4 regions of the Streptomyces sp. NPDC048504 genome follow, and region 1 is predicted to be linked to each of the others. Evidence: riboswitches for the same ligand, from Rfam matches in the RefSeq annotation. Region 1 holds a riboswitch; each other region holds the start of a gene.
The links. A riboswitch is a leader RNA that binds a small molecule or an ion and turns the genes downstream of it on or off. The one in region 1 is predicted to bind cobalamin.
Positions count from the first base shown of each region.

Region 2: linked by a shared signal. The riboswitch ahead of ACGFY9_RS27505 (HoxN/HupN/NixA family nickel/cobalt transporter) and the one ahead of ACGFY9_RS35485 (ABC transporter substrate-binding protein) in region 1 are both predicted to bind cobalamin.
Region 3: linked by a shared signal. The riboswitch ahead of metE (5-methyltetrahydropteroyltriglutamate--homocysteine S-methyltransferase) and the one ahead of ACGFY9_RS35485 (ABC transporter substrate-binding protein) in region 1 are both predicted to bind cobalamin.
Region 4: linked by a shared signal. The riboswitch ahead of ACGFY9_RS23565 (prenyltransferase/squalene oxidase repeat-containing protein) and the one ahead of ACGFY9_RS35485 (ABC transporter substrate-binding protein) in region 1 are both predicted to bind cobalamin.

Region 1 covers NZ_JBICXA010000017.1:61,048-65,298, forward strand. The annotation lists gene ACGFY9_RS35475 (SAM-dependent methyltransferase) at 1-3, opposite strand, end outside; gene ACGFY9_RS35480 (universal stress protein) at 78-926, opposite strand; cobalamin riboswitch at 1,109-1,322, shown strand; gene ACGFY9_RS35485 (ABC transporter substrate-binding protein) at 1,376-2,437, shown strand; gene ACGFY9_RS35490 (FecCD family ABC transporter permease) at 2,434-3,447, shown strand; gene ACGFY9_RS35495 (ABC transporter ATP-binding protein) at 3,444-4,238, shown strand.
Region 2 covers NZ_JBICXA010000011.1:288,479-292,729, reverse strand. The annotation lists gene ACGFY9_RS27515 (DUF5134 domain-containing protein) at 1-463, opposite strand, end outside; gene ACGFY9_RS27510 (ArsR/SmtB family transcription factor) at 784-1,149, opposite strand; cobalamin riboswitch at 1,231-1,460, shown strand; gene ACGFY9_RS27505 (HoxN/HupN/NixA family nickel/cobalt transporter) at 1,496-2,623, shown strand; gene ACGFY9_RS27500 (YcnI family protein) at 3,436-4,191, shown strand.
Region 3 covers NZ_JBICXA010000011.1:341,561-345,811, forward strand. The annotation lists gene scpA (methylmalonyl-CoA mutase) at 1-941, shown strand, start outside; gene meaB (methylmalonyl Co-A mutase-associated GTPase MeaB) at 938-1,930, shown strand; cobalamin riboswitch at 1,993-2,217, shown strand; gene metE (5-methyltetrahydropteroyltriglutamate--homocysteine S-methyltransferase) at 2,355-4,251, shown strand, end outside.
Region 4 covers NZ_JBICXA010000009.1:196,660-200,910, forward strand. The annotation lists gene ACGFY9_RS23555 (helix-turn-helix domain-containing protein) at 1-469, shown strand, start outside; partial or broken gene ACGFY9_RS23560 (phosphotransferase) at 360-1,040, opposite strand; cobalamin riboswitch at 1,100-1,233, shown strand; gene ACGFY9_RS23565 (prenyltransferase/squalene oxidase repeat-containing protein) at 1,323-2,567, shown strand; gene ACGFY9_RS23570 (SCO2322 family protein) at 2,564-3,166, shown strand; gene ACGFY9_RS23575 (CbiQ family ECF transporter T component) at 3,159-4,251, shown strand, end outside.

The DNA of each region.
Region 1 (4,251 bases):
CACTTCGGTTCTCCTGGTGCCCAACGGCCGTTGTCGCGAGGTGAGTTCAGGTCCGCGAGTGTAACGGGCAGAGCTGTTCATGCTTGGTGCGGGACTACGGCCACCGGGCACGCCGTGTGTTCCAGTACGGCGTGCAGGGTGGGCCCGAGGGTCCGGCCCGCGCGGCCGATCACCAGCAGTTCCGCCGAGGCGGTGGCCGACGCCTGGACCAGGGCGGCCGCCGGGCTCTGGAGGCGGAGATCCTCGTAGACATCCACGTGCGGATACTTCTCCCGCCATGGCCGCAAGGCGTCCGAGAAGCGTTGCGTCTCCTGGTCCTCCCAGCGCCCGCGGTCCTTCTCGGGCGGCGCGTACGGCATCCAGTGTTCGGCGGGCGAGGGAAGCCGCCAGGCGTGTACGACGTGCAGGCCGGTGCCGCGACGGCAGGCGGCGTCGAAGGCGAAGTCGACGACGGCGCCGGGCAGTTGGCCGCCATCGACGCCCAGGGTCACGCCGTACGGTGACCGCCCTCGGCGACTGCGGGCGAACCCGCTCGGCACCAGTACCACCGGCCCATCGGAGCGCTCGGCGACCCCGTGGGCCACGGAACCGAGGGCAAGGCCCGCGAAACCGCCCGTACCGCGCAGCCCGAGGACCGTGGAGTCGGCCTCGGCGGTCAGGGGGAGCAGCGCCGGCACGGCCTCTCCGGTGAACGCGACCACGTCGGCCCGGAGTTCGGGGTGGTCCTTCGTGAGGGAGGTGACGAGGGCGTCGGGAGAGGGCTCGCGGAAGTAGGGCCAGGTGGTGAGGAGTTGGCCGTCCGGGAGTGTCGAGACGTGTACGACCCGCAGGGGGAGTCCGCGCAACTCGGCTTCCTCTGCTGCCCAGTCGGCCGCGATGCGGCTGTCCGCGGAACCGTCGACACCGACAACGATCAGTTGGGGCATGGCCGTTGGACCTCCGTGCGAGCGAGTCGGGGCCTCCACGATCCGCCGCGCGGAGCGTGCCGCACAGGGGTTGGACGGAACCGGAGGAAAGTCCGCGGTGCAGGCGCTGGGCCATGGGGCCGCCGGGCTTCGCGCGGCTCGGCGCGGCACCGCACCCCGTGGCGGGAGCCGACGGGCGATCTTGATACGTTGTGCGGGCCAGTCGTGCCACAACCGAGGCCAGGGAATCCGGTGGGAATCCGGAACTGACGCGCAGCGGTTAGGGGGACGGGCGGGGCAATAGACGCCACTGGGGCGACGCGGGCCGGCCGAAGGAGCCGGTGTGCGACGCGCCGGGAAGGCGCCCCGTCCGGACGAACCCGAGTCCGAAGACCTGCTGGCGCCTTCTCGCCCTCGGCGAGGGGGAGTTCGTAGGCCAGGCTCCGCGTTCGAGCCCCGACAGGCAAGGCATGCCCGTGATCCGTACCGCCCCCGTCCCGCTCCGCCGCCGTACTGCGGCCCTCCTCGTCGCACCCGCCCTGCTGCTCACCGCGTGCGGTGGATCCGACGGCGACAGTGCCGACGGCGAGACGGAGAAGTCGGCCGCGGGCTTCCCGCTCACCCTCACCGACTGCGGGCACAAGATCACGTTGAAGTCGGCCCCCGAGCGGGTCGTCTCCCTGAACCAGGGCACCACCGAGATCCTGCTCTCCCTCGGCCTCGCCGGCCGCATCGCCGGCACCGCCACCTGGACCGACCCGGTGCTGAAGGGCCTGGAGAAGGCGAACGCGGCCGTGCCGCGCCTCGCCGACAACGCGCCCTCCTTCGAGAAGGTCCTCGACGCCGAACCCGACTTCGTCACCGCGTCCTTCGTCTCGACGCTCGGCAAGGGCGGGGTCGCGACCCGCGAACAGTTCGAGAAGCTGGGCGTGCCGACGTACGTCTCGCCGTCCGACTGCGCGGGCAAGGACAACGACAGCGGCGGCGACGGTTCGCGCAGCACACCGCTCACCCTCGACAGCGTCTACGGCGAGATACGCGACCTGTCCCGTGCGATGGGCGTGAAGGCGCGCGGCGACCAGCTCGTGGCTCAGCTGAGGGCACGGGTGACCAAGGCCACCACCGGCCTCGACGCCTCGGACACCTCTCTCATGTACTGGTTCGCGAACTCCCAGTCGCCTTACCTGGCCGGCTGCTGCGGCGCCCCGGGTGCCATCACCCGCGCCGTCGGTGGAAAGAACGCCTTCTCCGACACCCACGACGAGTGGCCCCAGATCAACTGGGAGACCGTCGCCGACCGCGACCCCGACGTCATCGTCCTGGGCGATCTGACCCGCAAGTCGCAGACCGCCGAGACCGCCAAGGCGAAGATCCACTTCCTGGAGACCAACGCCGCCACCCGCAATCTCACCGCCGTCAAGAAGAAGCGGTACATCCTGCTCAGCGGACAGGCGATGAACCCCTCCATCCGCACCGTCGAAGGGACCGAACAGGTCGCCGCCGGCCTGCGCGACTTCGGACTCGCCAAGTGACCGTCCGCACCCTGTTGTTGACGGGCGGCGGGCTGGTCGCGCTGCTGGTCTCCGTGGCCTTCGCGGTGACGATCGGGCCCGCCGACATCTCCACGGCCGACGTGTGGGCGTCGGTCGCGTCCCACCTCGGCGGTGGCGAAAGCGCCCTTGCTCCGTTGCGGGACGGCATCGTCTGGAACCTGCGTATGCCCCGCACGCTGCTCGCCGCCGTCTGCGGTGCCGGGCTCGCGCTGTGCGGCGCCGTCATGCAGTCCCTGCTGCGCTATCCGCTGGCGGACCCGTTCGTGCTCGGCGTCTCGTCCGGAGCGTCCACGGGGGCGGTCGCGGTGGTCGTGCTCGGGGTGGGCGGCGGGGCCGTGTCGCTGTCGGCGGGCGCCTTCGTCGGTGCGCTGCTCTCCTTCGGGCTGGTCATGCTGCTCAGTCACAGCCTCGGCGCGAGCATGGACCGGGTGGTGCTGTCCGGCGTGGCCGCCATGCAACTCTTCTCCGCGCTCACGTCGTTCACGGTGCTGACGTCGGCGGACGCCGAGACCACCAAGGGCGTGCTGTTCTGGCTGCTCGGCTCGCTCTCCGGCGCGGACTGGGGCCAAGTGCTGCTCTGCGCGGGCGCGTTGGCGCTCGTGCTGGTCGTATGCCTGGGCCATGCCACCACGCTGGACGCGTTCGCCTTCGGAGAGGAGGCGGCCGCAGGCCTGGGCGTGAACGTCGCCCGCGCCCGACTGATCCTGCTTTGCGCCACGGCGCTGCTCACCGCCGTACTGGTCAGCTGCGCCGGGGCGATCGGCTTCGTCGGCCTGGTCCTGCCGCACGTCACCCGCGCGTTGACCGGTTCCGGGCATGTACGACTGCTGCCGGTCACCGCGCTGACCGGAGCCGTCTTCCTGGTATGGGTGGACACCCTCGCCTGTACCGTCGTCGATCCCCAGGAGGTACCGGTGGGGGTGGTGACGTCACTGATCGGCGTACCCGCGTTCGTGGTCGTGCTGCACCGGGGCCGGAGGACGACATGAGCACCCCCGCTCCGGACACCGGCCTGCACGCGGACCGGGTCGCCCGCCGCACCGACGGCCAGCTCATCGTCGACGGCGTCACACTCGTCCTACGACCTGGAGAGACCGTCGGCCTCCTCGGGCCCAACGGGTCAGGAAAATCAACGCTGTTGCGTCTACTGGCCGGAGTCCTCCCCGCCTCCACCGGAGTCGTCACCCTGGACGGGCGCCCGCTCCCCGAAGTCGGGCGCCGCGAGACCGCCCGCCGTATCGCCACGGTCGAGCAACACACCCACACCCAGACCGAGTTGACCGTCCGCGAGGTCGTCGCCCTGGGCCGCATCCCGCACCGCCGCGCCTGGTCACCGGCGTCGGCCACCGACGCCCGCGCCGTCACCGAGGCCCTGGAACGTACCGGCCTCACCGACCGCGCCGCCCAGTCCTGGCACACCCTCTCCGGCGGCGAACGCCAACGCGCCCAGATCGCCCGCGCGTTGGCCCAGGAACCCCGCGAACTCCTCCTCGACGAACCGACCAACCACCTCGACATCCAGCACCAGTTGGACCTCCTCGACCTGATCGCCGACCTCCCGGTCACCACCGTGATCGCCCTGCACGACCTCAACCTCGCCGCGATGTACTGCGACCGCCTGCTCGTCCTCGGCACCGGCCGCACGGTGGCCGAGGGCACCCCGGCCGAGGTCCTCACCCCGGCCCTCATCAAGGACGTCTACGGCGTCCGCGCCGAGGTCGGCCTCGACCCCGGGCATCCTGTGATCCGCTTTCTGCGGCGGGGGAGCGGGGTGTCGTAGTGGTGGCCGGCTT
Region 2 (4,251 bases), on a different contig from region 1:
TCACTCGCGGCCCTGTCCCGGTCAGACTCATGGCGGCCAGACCGGAACTGCCGGACATGTCCATTCCCGCCATGTCATGCGCACCGGCCGCCTCCGTGTGCCCGGACATACCGCCTGAGGACTCCATCGCCGCCACCATCCAGGCCATGGCGCCCATCATCACCACATGGGGCAGGGCGGCGAGTACCGCTCGGCGCCTTGTACGGTCACCGGTTCGGAAGGGGGCCGCCGCCAGGAACCACAACCCGCCCACCGAGAACAACACCACCTGCGGAAGCGCCGCCAGGTCCATGCCCCAGGGCCAGGCCATGGCGATCATCAGTACCCCCATCGCCGCGTGCCACAAGTGATCCGCCCGCTCGGCTAGCCCCGTGGCGGGCAGAACCATCCGCCACACCCCGTACAGGACCGGCACGGCGAACATCAGGCTCAGGATCCAGCGCAGTCCGCTCGCGGCGATCACGAAACCCCCAACTCCGGGACGCCGTTAGGCATCCGTCATCCGATTCACGGCGGGGTCGCATCAGCAGAGGAGAAGCGAAGGACGCGGTCGCCGACCTGCTGGATGGACGCAACAGGAGTCGGAGCGGCGCAGGGGTGAGTTCCCAAGGTGCCGTGTGAGTACGGTCACTTGGGCGTCGGGCGTCGGGCGTCGGGCGTCGGGCGGCGGGCGGCGGGCGGCGGGCCGCGAACGCACCATGAGACGGACTGCGGCCGACCATCCGTACGACCTGCACGGCGGCTCGATGAACGGGTGGTCGGCGCGGGTCAGTTGAAGACGACTCAGGCCGCAGGCTCCGGCGGAAGCGAGGAGTCCAGCAGCGCCGCCATACCGGGATCGGTCAGCCGGTAGCGGACGACGCGACCGTCCTTGTCGGCGGTGACGGTGCCCGAGGCCCGTAGCAGGCGCAGGATCTGGGAGACGGACGTGTCGCTGATGCCCGTGGCCAGCGACAGATCCGATACGGCGATGGGCCCGGCCCGGTGCACGGCCAGCAGCACGGACAGCCTGTTCGGCTCGCCCAGCAGGGAGAAACGGGCGGCCCACTCGTTGACGCGGGCGGCATCGCCGATGCCCTCGATGGCCTCGCAGACGGTGTGCTCATCGATCGCACGGCGATGCGCGCGACTCTCCGGAACCAGATGCATGCACCCATCCTCACCCCTGCCCCCGCGTGATGCACAACACCTGCGCAATTGCGCAGACTTGTGGATGACCAGGTGTCGCACCTAGCCTGATCCGGCCGTGGTGTTCGGGAAGACCGGTGCACTGTGTCCGATCAGGTTCGGGCACGGGAGTCCGGAGCGGCCCTCGCCACTGTGATCGGGAAGTCTCCGCACCATCCCCGCTCCCACCCGGGACCGGGCGGCCACTGGGCGCATGTCGCGCCCGGGAAGGCCGGGCGGCGCAGACGTTCGACCCGTCAGCCAGGAGACCGGCCACGGCACCGTACGACGACCCCGTCCACGAGGTGCTGGAGAGGCTGCCCCGAACATGACCCTGCCCGAAAACCCCGCCCCGCCGACCACCGCCACCGGGACACCGGCCGCGCAGCCACTGCGCTGGGAACGCCGGGACTGGCTCCGCACCGGCGCCCTGCTCGCCGTCATCGCGGCCCTGCACGTCGTGGCCTTCATGATTCTGATCGCCATGGTCGCCCCGAACCACTACACCGTCGGCCATCAGGTCTTCGGCGTGGGACTCGGCATCACCGCCTACACCCTCGGCATGCGGCACGCCTTCGACGCCGACCACATCGCGGCCATCGACAACACCACCCGCAAGCTCATGGCCGACGGCAAGCGTCCGGTGTCGGTCGGCTTCTGGTTCGCACTGGGCCACTCGACGATCGTGGTCGCGATGGCCTCGCTCATCGCCGCCGGCGCAAAGGTGACCGGCACCCTGCTCAACGAGGACTCCGACTCCCGTGTGACCCTCGGCCTGATCGGCACCACCGTCTCCGGCACCTTTCTCTACCTGATCGCGGCCCTCAACCTGGTCGCCCTCACCGGGATCTACCGGGTCTTCAAGGCCATGCGCGCAGGCCAGTTCGACGAGCACGAGCTGGAGAAGCACCTCGCCAACCGCGGCTTCATGAACCGGATCCTGGGCCGGCTGACGAGGTCCATCACGCGGCCGGGTCAGATGTACCCCGTCGGCGTCCTGTTCGGCCTGGGCTTCGACACCGCCACCGAGGTCGCCCTGATGGTCATGGCCGGCTCCGGCGCCGCCGCCGGCCTGCCCTGGTACGCGATCCTGTGCCTGCCCCTGCTGTTCGCCGCAGGCATGAGCCTCTTCGACACCCTCGACGGCTGCTTCATGAACTTCGCCTACCACTGGGCGTTCTCCAACCCGGTCCGCAAGGTCTACTACAACCTCACCATCACCGGCCTGTCGATCGCGGTCGCCTTCGTCATCGGCACGATCGAACTCGTCAGCGTCCTGCACGACAACCTCGGTCTCCAGGACGGCATCACCGACTGGATCTCCGGCATCGACCTCGACAACGTCGGCTACATCATCGTCGGCCTCTTCGTCGTCGTATGGGCCTGCGCCATCGCCTACTGGCGCCTGGCCAACGTCGAACACCGCTGGAACGTGAAGACGGCCAATGCGGACTGACGCCTCGGTTGCGGGGCGGTCGGAGGCCCCGCCCGCCCGCGCTCCCGCCCGCATCGAATTCATCGGCCGAGCCGGGAACTGAACGGGACCCGCATCCGACTCGTAAGGAAGACGCAGGGTTGACCAGGTAGTACGTGGACGGTGATGCGCATGGGCGGGCAAGGGGAGAGATCCTCGGGCCGCATGGCCGCACCGTCGGACGTGAGCGCGTCCCCGGCGGTACGGAGCTTGCGCGCGGCGGTGTTCGCCGTACTGTGCGTGCTGCTGGCCGCCGGAGGACACGCACTGGCCATGGGCGCGGCACCACCCGTGTGGGTACAGGCCGCCGCGGTCCTGCCGATCTTCGCTGTCGGCTGTCTACTGGGCGGCCGGGAACGCTCGTTGACCGGCATCGGCGGCGCGACGCTGGCAACCCAGGGCGGTCTGCACCTCGCCTTCGACGCTGCACGCCCTCGTACTGCGATGGCCATGCCCGGCATGTCCATGAACCACGCGCACGCGATGACACCGCACGCCACCGCCGCCCACGTCGGAGCGGCCCTCGTGCTCACCTGGTGGCTGCGGCGCGGTGAGGCCGCGCTGTGGTCACTGCTGCGGTGGGCAGTCAACTTCCTGCCGGGGCTTGCTGCTTGGTGGCAGGTAGCGCGCGGGACGCAGGGCGGGGCGAACGCGCCGCGCCCGACGGCGCGGCCCGCCGGTGTCACCCGGCAGGTGCGGCTGCGGTACGCCGTTCACCGGCGCGGACCGCCGACGGGATGTCGTACGCAAACTGAACCCGACATCCCTTCACCAGTACGGAGATCCACTCAGCCATGTCCGCACACCGCACCACCCTGCGCCGCGCAGGCACCGTCGCCGCCCTCGCCACCGCCGGAGTCCTGGCCGCCGCCGGGGTCGCCTCCGCGCACGTCACCGTCCACCCCGAGAGCTACGCCAAGGGCGCCACGGACGGCGTGCTGACCTTCCGCGTCCCCAACGAAGAGGACAAGGCCAGCACCACCAAGGTCCAGGTCTACCTGCCCACCGACCACCCCGTCCTCGGCGTGCTCGTCTCCCCGCAGGACGGCTGGACCGCGAAGGTCACGAGCACCAAACTGAAGACCCCGATCAAGACCGACGACGGCACCATCACCGACGCCGTCTCCGAGATCACCTGGACCGGCGGGAAGATCGGCGCCGGCCACTACGAGGACTTCAACGTAGCCTTCGGCCAACTGCCCGACGACACCGACCAGCTGGCCTTCAAGGCGCTGCAGACCTACTCCGACGGCAACGTCGTCCGCTGGATCGAGGAGAGCACGGGCGGCGAGGAGCCGGAGAACCCGGCGCCGGTCCTCAAGCTCACCGCGAAGGGCGCGGACGCCGAAAGGAGCAGTACTTCGGCCGCCTCGGCGACGGCTTCCAAGAGTTCCGGCGGCAGTGCCGACACTTCCAAGTCGACCGCGTCCGAGAGCGACTCCACGGCCCGCGGGCTCGGCATCGCCGGGCTCATCGTGGGTGTGCTGGGGCTGGCGGCGGGGGCGTTCGCCGTAGTGCGCAGCCGCTCCGCCGGATCTCGGGCCGAGTGATTCGGGTTGCCCTGCCGGTGGAGACCTGCGGGTGGGGCAACCCCGTGGACCCCGACCTGT
Region 3 (4,251 bases), on a different contig from region 1:
TGACCTACGACCTCGCCCGCCGCGCCTGGCAGCACATCGAGGAGGTCGAGGCGGCGGGCGGTATGGCCAAGGCCATCGACGCGGGCATCCCCAAGCTGCGCATCGAGGAGGCCGCGGCCCGCACCCAGGCCCGCATCGACTCCGGCCGCCAGCCGGTCATCGGCGTCAACAAGTACCGCGTGGAGACCGACGAACAGATCGACGTCCTCAAGGTCGACAACTCCTCCGTCCGCACCCAACAGATCGAGAAGCTGCGGCGGTTGCGCGCCGAGCGCGACGAACAGGCCACCCAGGACGCGTTGCACGCGCTGACCCGGGCCGCCGAAAGCACGGGAAATCTCCTGGAGTTGGCGGTCAACGCGGCCCGCGCGAAGGCGACGGTCGGCGAGATCTCCGACGCGCTGGAGAAGGTGTACGGGCGGCACGCGAGCCAGATCCGTACGATCGCCGGTGTGTACCGCACCGAAGCCGGCGACTCCCCGTCCGTGGAACGCACCCGTGCCCTCGTGGCCGAGTTCGAGGAGTCCGAGGGCCGCCGCCCGCGCATCCTGGTCGCCAAGATGGGCCAGGACGGTCACGACCGCGGCCAGAAGGTGATCGCCACCGCCTTCGCCGACCTCGGCTTCGACGTCGACGTCGGCCCGCTGTTCCAGACCCCCGGCGAGGTGGCCCGCCAGGCCGTGGAGGCGGACGTACACATCGTCGGAGTGTCGTCCCTCGCCGCCGGACACCTCACCCTCGTACCGGCGTTGAAGGAGTCCCTCGCCGAGGAGGGCCGCGAGGACATCATGATCGTGGTGGGCGGGGTGATCCCACCGCAGGACGTACCCACCCTCCTGGAGATGGGCGCGGCGGCCGTGTTCCCGCCCGGGACGGTGATCCCGGACGCGGCCCACGACCTGGTGCGGCGACTGGCCGCCGACCTCGGGCACACCCTGTGATCGAGGTCGACACCTATGTGAAGGGCGTACTCGGCGGCAAGCGGGCCCTGGTGGCCCGCGCCATCACCCTCGTCGAGTCGACCAAGCCCCAACACCGGTTCATGGCCCAGGAGTTGCTGACCGAGCTCCTCCCGCACAGCGGCCAGGCCCGGCGCATCGGCATCAGCGGCGTACCGGGCGTAGGCAAGTCGACCTTCATCGACGCCTTCGGCACCCTCCTCACCTCCCTCGGCTTCCGGGTCGCGGTGCTGGCGGTCGACCCGTCCTCCACACGGACGGGCGGTTCGATCCTCGGCGACAAGACCCGCATGGAGCGCCTCTCCGTCGACCCGGCGGCCTTCGTCCGCCCCTCCCCCACCGCCGGCACCCTCGGCGGCGTCGCGAAGGCGACCCGCGAGTCCATCGTGGTGATGGAAGCGGCGGGGTACGACGTCGTCCTCGTCGAGACGGTAGGCGTAGGCCAGTCGGAGACGGCGGTAGCCAACATGGTCGACTCTTTCCTGCTGTTGACGTTGGCCCGTACCGGCGACCAGCTACAGGGCATCAAGAAGGGCGTCCTGGAACTGGCGGACGTCATCGCCGTCAACAAGGCGGACGGGCCGCATGAGCGGGATGCGAAGAGCGCGGCACGTGAACTGGCAGGCGCACTACGGCTGATGCACCCCGCTGACGCGGCCTGGACCCCGCCGGTACTGAGTTGCAGCGCGCGCGAGGGCACCGGCCTGGACACGGTCTGGGAGCGCCTCGAACAACACCGCTCCCTGCTGGAGTCCACCGGCCGCCTGGCTGCGAAGCGCAGCGAGCAGCAGGTGGATTGGACGTGGACGATGGTCCGCGATGAACTTCTGGGGAGGCTGCACTCCGATCCGGCGGTACGTGCGCTGGCTCCGGCCCTCGAACGCCAGGTACGCGAGGGCGAGTTGACAGCAACCTTGGCGGCAGAGGAAATCCTGCGAGCCTTCGAATCCCGGGGACCCCGACCTACCTAGGGGCGCGGGGAACTGCGCGACCAGCCCCCACCGGCCGAAAGCCAAAACTCGACGTACCCGCTACGCTGATCGACGCAGCTGGTTCGCCCCGTCACCCAGACGGACGCGTCGCAAGAGGGAACCCGGTGAAATTCCGGGACTGCCCCGCAGCGGTAAGCAGGAACGACCGCCGTCATACGCACTGGGCCCACACAGGACCTGGGAAGCGACGGCCAGTAGGTGACCTCCAGTTCAAACGGGGGCCGTGCCCGCAAGTCCGAAGACCTGCCACCTGCCCGCACGCGAAGCATTCGCGCGCGGAATCCCGGTGACCTCGTGGGCGGGTCGGCGTACACACGGGCGGTCACCATCCCCCGGTCTACGAACCTTCGCGCTCACGTCCCGACACCGGGATCCAGGGAGATATCTCGCGAAGGAGATTTCCGTGACACCGAAGTCCGCAGCCGCGGCAGCACGGGCAACCGTCTACGGCTACCCCCGCCAGGGCAGGGGCCGAGAACTCAAGAAGGCCATCGAGGGCTACTGGAAGGGCCGCGTCGACGCCGAAGCCCTCCGGACCACCGCCGCCGAACTGCGCCGCACGAACTGGCGGCAACTGGCGGACGCCGGCATCCACGAGGTACCGACCGGCGACTTCTCGTACTACGACCACGTCCTGGACACCAGCGTCATGGTCGGCGCGATCCCCGAACGCCACCGCGCCGCCGTCGAACTCGACGCGCTGGACGGCTACTTCGCGATGGCACGCGGCACCCAGGACGTGGCGCCGCTGGAGATGACGAAGTGGTTCGACACCAACTACCACTACCTCGTGCCCGAGTTGGGCCCGGACACCGTCTTCACCACCGACTCCGCCAAACAGGTGGCGGAGTTGAAGGAGGCCCTCGCCCTGGGCCTCACCGCCCGCCCGGTGCTCGTCGGCCCGGTCACCTACCTCCTGCTCGCCAAGCCCGCGCCCGGGGTGTCCGCGGACTTCGATCCGCTGACCCTCCTGGACCGGCTGCTGCCCGTGTACGCCGAGGTCCTCGCCGACCTGCGCGCGGCCGGCGCGGAGTGGGTACAACTCGACGAGCCCGCCCTGGTCCAGGACCGCACCCCGGCAGAACTGAGCGCCACCACCCGCGCGTACCGCGCCCTCGGCGCCCTCACCGACCGGCCGAAGCTGCTCGTCGCCTCCTACTTCGACCGGCTCGGCGACGCGCTGCCGGTCCTCGCGAAGGCGCCCGTGGAGGGCCTCGCACTCGACTTCACCGAGTCCGCCGCCGCCAACCTGGACGCCCTCGCCGCCGTGGGCGGACTGCCCGGCAAGCGGCTGATCGCGGGGGTCGTCAACGGCCGTAACGTCTGGGTCAACGACCTCACCAAGTCCCTTGCCACACTGGGCACGTTGCTCGGTCTTGCCGACCGGGTCGACGTGGCCGCCTCCTGCTCGCTGCTCCATGTGCCGCTCGACGCCGCCGCCGAGCGGGACATCGAGCCGCAGATCCTGCGCTGGCTCGCGTTCGCGCGGCAGAAGACCGGCGAGATCGTCACGCTTGCCAAGGGCCTGGCCCAGGGCACCGACACGATCGCCGCCGAACTCGCCGCCAACCGCGCCGACTTGGCCTCCCGCGCCGGTTCGGCGCTCACCAGGGACCCCGCCGTACGGGCCAGGGCCGCCGCGGTCACGGACGCCGACGCCCGCCGCTCCCAGCCGTACGACGAGCGGACCGCGGCGCAGCGCGCGCATCTCGGGCTGCCGCCGCTGCCGACGACCACGATCGGCTCCTTCCCGCAGACCTCCGAACTGCGCACCGCGCGGGCCGACTTGAGGGCGCGGCGGATCGACACTGCCGGTTACGAGGAGCGCATCAAGGCGGAGATCGGCGAGGTCATCTCCTTCCAGGAGAAGACCGGTCTCGACGTCCTCGTGCACGGCGAACCCGAACGCAACGACATGGTCCAGTACTTCGCCGAGCAGCTCACCGGCTACCTCGCCACGCGGTACGGCTGGGTCCAGTCGTACGGCACCCGTTACGTCCGCCCGCCGATCCTGGCCGGCGACATCTCCCGCCCCGAACCGATGACGGTCCGCTGGACGACGTACGCCCAGTCCCTCACTTCACGCCCGGTCAAGGGCATGCTCACCGGGCCGGTCACCATGCTCGCCTGGTCCTTCGTCCGCGACGACCAGCCGCCCGGCGACACCGCCCGGCAGGTCGCCCTCGCCCTGCGCGACGAGGTCAACGACCTTGAGGCGGCCGGGACTTCGGTCATCCAGGTCGACGAACCCGCGCTGCGCGAGACCCTGCCGCTGCGCGCGGCGGACCGGGAGGCGTATC
Region 4 (4,251 bases), on a different contig from region 1:
CCCCGCCGAGCAGGCACTCCACCCGCAGTGGGAGAACTCCAGCGGAGGTATCGTCGCCGCCTTCCGCGAGGCGGTCGGCACCGACACCGACGACCCCCGGTTCATCGAGCTGGTCGGCGAACTCTCCCTCGCCAGCCCCCTGTTCAGCCGACTCTGGGCCCGCCACGACGTACAGTCCTGCGAGGGCGCGGCCAAGTACCTCGACCACCCCCAGGTCGGCGCCCTCCACCTGAACCGCGAACGCCTGAGCATCGACGGCGCCCCGCGCCAGACCCTCGTCATCTACCACCCGGACCCGGACACCGACGCGGCCGACAAACTGGCCCTCCTGGCCTCCTCCACCGCTACGGCAGAAGCGCGACCGACCGCACCAACTCCTCGGCGACACCGAGGAGTTCGACCTCACGCGGAGTCATCGTCGGATTCACCGCCCGCCTCCGCCGCGCTTCCGCCAACCCTTCCCCCGTGAGCCCGGAAGGATCCGCGAGCAGCGAGACGAGCATCGCGCGCGCCGGTCCGGCGACCGGCTGATCGTCGTCCACGGCGACCTGGGCGAGGATGATCGCGGAGAGCCCCCAGTCGAGAGCCGGGTCACCGTCCTCCGCCGTGGCCCAGTCGATGACGCGCGGGCCGTCCGGAGTGAGCAGCACGTTCTCCGGGTGAAGGTCGAGGTGCAGCACCCGAGTTCCGGGCCGCCGACCGGGGATCGCGTGCAACTGCCGTAGCAGAGAGGCGAGTACGGTCCCGGCCTCCACCGCGTCGATCGCACCCGCGACGAACGCCTCCACCATGGTGGGCCCGGTCAGCCGCTCCATCACGAGATCGGTACGCGAGGTGCGCGAGGTGCCCGGGTCCTCCATGCGCACCCGGGGCACGGGATAGCCGTGGGCCCGCACATGTTCCATCACCGCGCCCTCGGCCGCCGCGTCCCCCCAGTCCTCGCGGTTGCGGCGCAGCACCCACGCCTCGTCGATCTCGTAGACGTCGGCGGTACGGCCGGAGCCGATCAGCTTCCCCGGCGCTTTCCCCGTGGCTGGCATGGCCAGAACCTACCGGGGACGGCGGACCGGGCAACCCCTGCCCACAGCGGGGGCTCAGGTTCCCCGTACAGTGGCCGGGTCGTCATCACACCCGTACGGGAGGAAGCCGGTGCAATTCCGGCGCTGACCCGCAACCGTGATCCGGTCCCCCAGGGGCCCGGTGAGCCGGACCGCCCCGTACGGCACGTGACCGGTTCACATGCACCGTCGAGGAATACGGAGCCGAGCCGCCCGGGGGTCCCCGCGCTGCCGTGCTCCCCGCAGAGAAGGCACCCGCCGATCATGAACGTCCGCCGCAGCGCCGCGGTCCTGGCCACCGTCGTCACCGTGATGGCGGCGGCCCCGGCCGTCGCCGCCGGTCCGTCGCCCTCGCCGTCCGCGGCGATACCCGCCGGGCTCTACGGCACCTCCGACCCGGCCTACGACGGCGTCTGGCGCCAGTCCCTCGCGCTGCTGGCGCAGGACGCGGTGGGCGTGGAGCCCGCCGACCAGGCGGTGACGTGGCTGGTCGGCCAGCAGTGCGCCGACGGCGCCTTCGCCGCGTTCCGGGCCGACCCCGCCAAGGCCTGCGACGCCAAGGTCATGGTCGACACGAACAGCACGGCCGCCGCCGTACAGGCCCTCGCGAACGACGGCCGCGGGGACTCCGCCGTCACCAAGGCCGTCACGTGGCTGAAGTCGATCCAGAACCCCGACGGCGGCTGGGGCTACTCCCCCGGCGGGGCCAGCGACGCGAACTCCACCTCCGTCGTCATCGGCGCCCTCGCGGACGCGGGCGTGACCGTGCCGAACCTCCAGAAGGACGGCAAGTCCCCGTACGACGCCCTGCGGAAGCTCGCGCTGCCCTGCGACGGCGGCGCGGACGCGGGCGCCTTCGCCTACCAGCCGGACAAGAAGGGCAGGCTCGCGGCCAACGCGGACGCGACCGCGGCGGCCGTGCTGGGCCTCTACGGCGAGTCGCTGACCGGCAGCCGACAGGACGACGCCGACGCACCCGCGACGTGCGAGAAGTCCGGCGACGATCCCTTCAGGGTGGCGGACAACGGCGCCGCGTGGCTCGCCCACGCCATGGCGAGGACCGGCCACCTCACCACCGCGCTCCCCGGCGCCAAGCCCCAGCCCGACTACGGCAACACGGCCGACGCGATCGTCGCCCTGTCCTCCCTCGGCCTGCACGACCAGGCCGCCAAGCCCCTGCGCTGGCTGGAGACCCACGCCAACTCCTGGGCCACGCAAGGCGGTCCGGCCGCCTACGCCCAACTCGTCTTCGTGGCGACCACCGCGAAGGGCGCCGACGTCCACGACTTCGGCGGCCAGAACCTCGTCACCCTGCTCAACGCGACGGGCCCGACCCCGAAGTCGATCGACGAGCCGCAGACAGCCGGCCCGAGCGACAACGCGGCCACCGACGACAACGACGGTTCCCTGAACGCCACTTGGACGATCGTCGGCGGCATCCTCCTCCTCGCCGCGATCATCGCCGCCGCCCTGATCACCCGCGGCCGAAAGCGCGGCCACCAACAGTGACCCGCCGCCTCGTCCTGTTCCTGCCGGCCCTGCTCCTCGTCCTCGGCACAACAACCCAGGCCCAGGCAGCCGGTTACCGCTACTGGTCCTTCTGGGACCGCACCGGCACCCACTGGACCTACGCCACGCAGGGCCCCTCCACCACCCGCCCGGACGACGGCACCATCCAGGGCTTCCGCTTCGCGGTGAGCGAGGACTCGGCGAACGCGAAGCAACCCCGCCTCACATCACCCGACTTCGCAGCGATCTGCGCCAACTCCCCCGCCACCCAAGGCAAGAAGCGCATCGCCCTGGTCATCGACTTCGGCACAGCCTCCGACGCCCCCGCCCTCCGCACGGCCTGCGCGAGAGTCACCCCCGACGCGACAACAGCAGAGGCCCTGGCCACGGTCGCCAAACCCCTGCGCTACAACACAGCCGCCCTACTGTGCGCAATAGCCGACTACCCGAAACAGGGCTGCGCCGACCAGGTAACCGACCAGAAGAAGACCCCAACACCCCACCACGGCCCATCAGTCGGCCTCCTGGCAGGAGCAACAGCAGTAGCCCTACTGGCCGCAGCAGCAGTATGGCGAAGCCGACGGCACCCCCATGACTAAAAACCCCGGGTCGCACAACCCCCTTCTTAAGGGGCGCGGGGAACTGCGCGACCAGCCCCCACGGCGCAGCAGCCAACAACGAACCCCCAACAACACCCTGCACCCAGGAGCCTGGTGGCTCTGGTCCCTGGCCCTGGCCACAGCCGCAACCCGCACCACCAACCCCCTCCTCCTAACCCTCCTGATCACAGTCACGGCATACGTAGTAGCAACCCACCGCACCACCGCCCCCTGGTCCCGCTCCTACACCGCCTTCGCCAAACTCGCCCTGTCCGTACTCCTCATCCGCCTCCTCTTCGCAACCATCCTCGGCTCCCCCATCCCCGGCACCCACCCCCTCTTCACCCTCCCCGAAGCCCCCCTCCCCCACTGGGCCCAGGGCATCCGCCTGGGCGGCCAAGTAACCGCCGAGGCAATGCTCTTCGCGTTCTACGACGGCCTGAGACTGGCCACACTCCTGATCTGCGTAGGCGCGGCGAACGCCCTGGCAAACCCCGCCCGCCTCCTCAAGTCCCTCCCCGGCGCCCTGTACGAAACCGGCGTAGCGGTGGTCGTGGCCCTCACCTTCGCCCCGAACCTCATCGCCGACGCCCAACGCCTACGCGCCGCCCGCCGCCTACGAGGCCGCCCCGACCGGGGTCTGCGCGGCCTGCTGCAGGTCGGACTCCCGGTCCTGGAGGGCGCGTTGGAACGCTCGGTCGCCCTGGCCGCGGCGATGGACGCGCGAGGCTACGGCCGTACCGCCGACGTCCCCGCCTCCCTACGCCGAACAACCGCCGCTCTCACCCTCGGCGGCCTGCTGGGCATCTGCGCCGGAACCTACGGACTGCTCACCGCCGAAGGAGCCGCCTACGGACTCCCGTTGCTGCTGGCCGGGGTCGTCGCCGCGCTCGCGGGCCTGCGCCTGGGCGGCCGCCGTACCCTCCGCACCCGGTACCGCCCGGACCCCTGGGACCTGCGAGCCTGGCTGGTCACGGCCTCCGGCGTGGCCGTCGCCGCGCTGCTCACCCTCGCCGCGACCCGCGACCCCGCCGCACTCAGCCCGGGCGTGGTCCCCCTCACCGCGCCTACCCTCCCCCTCTGGC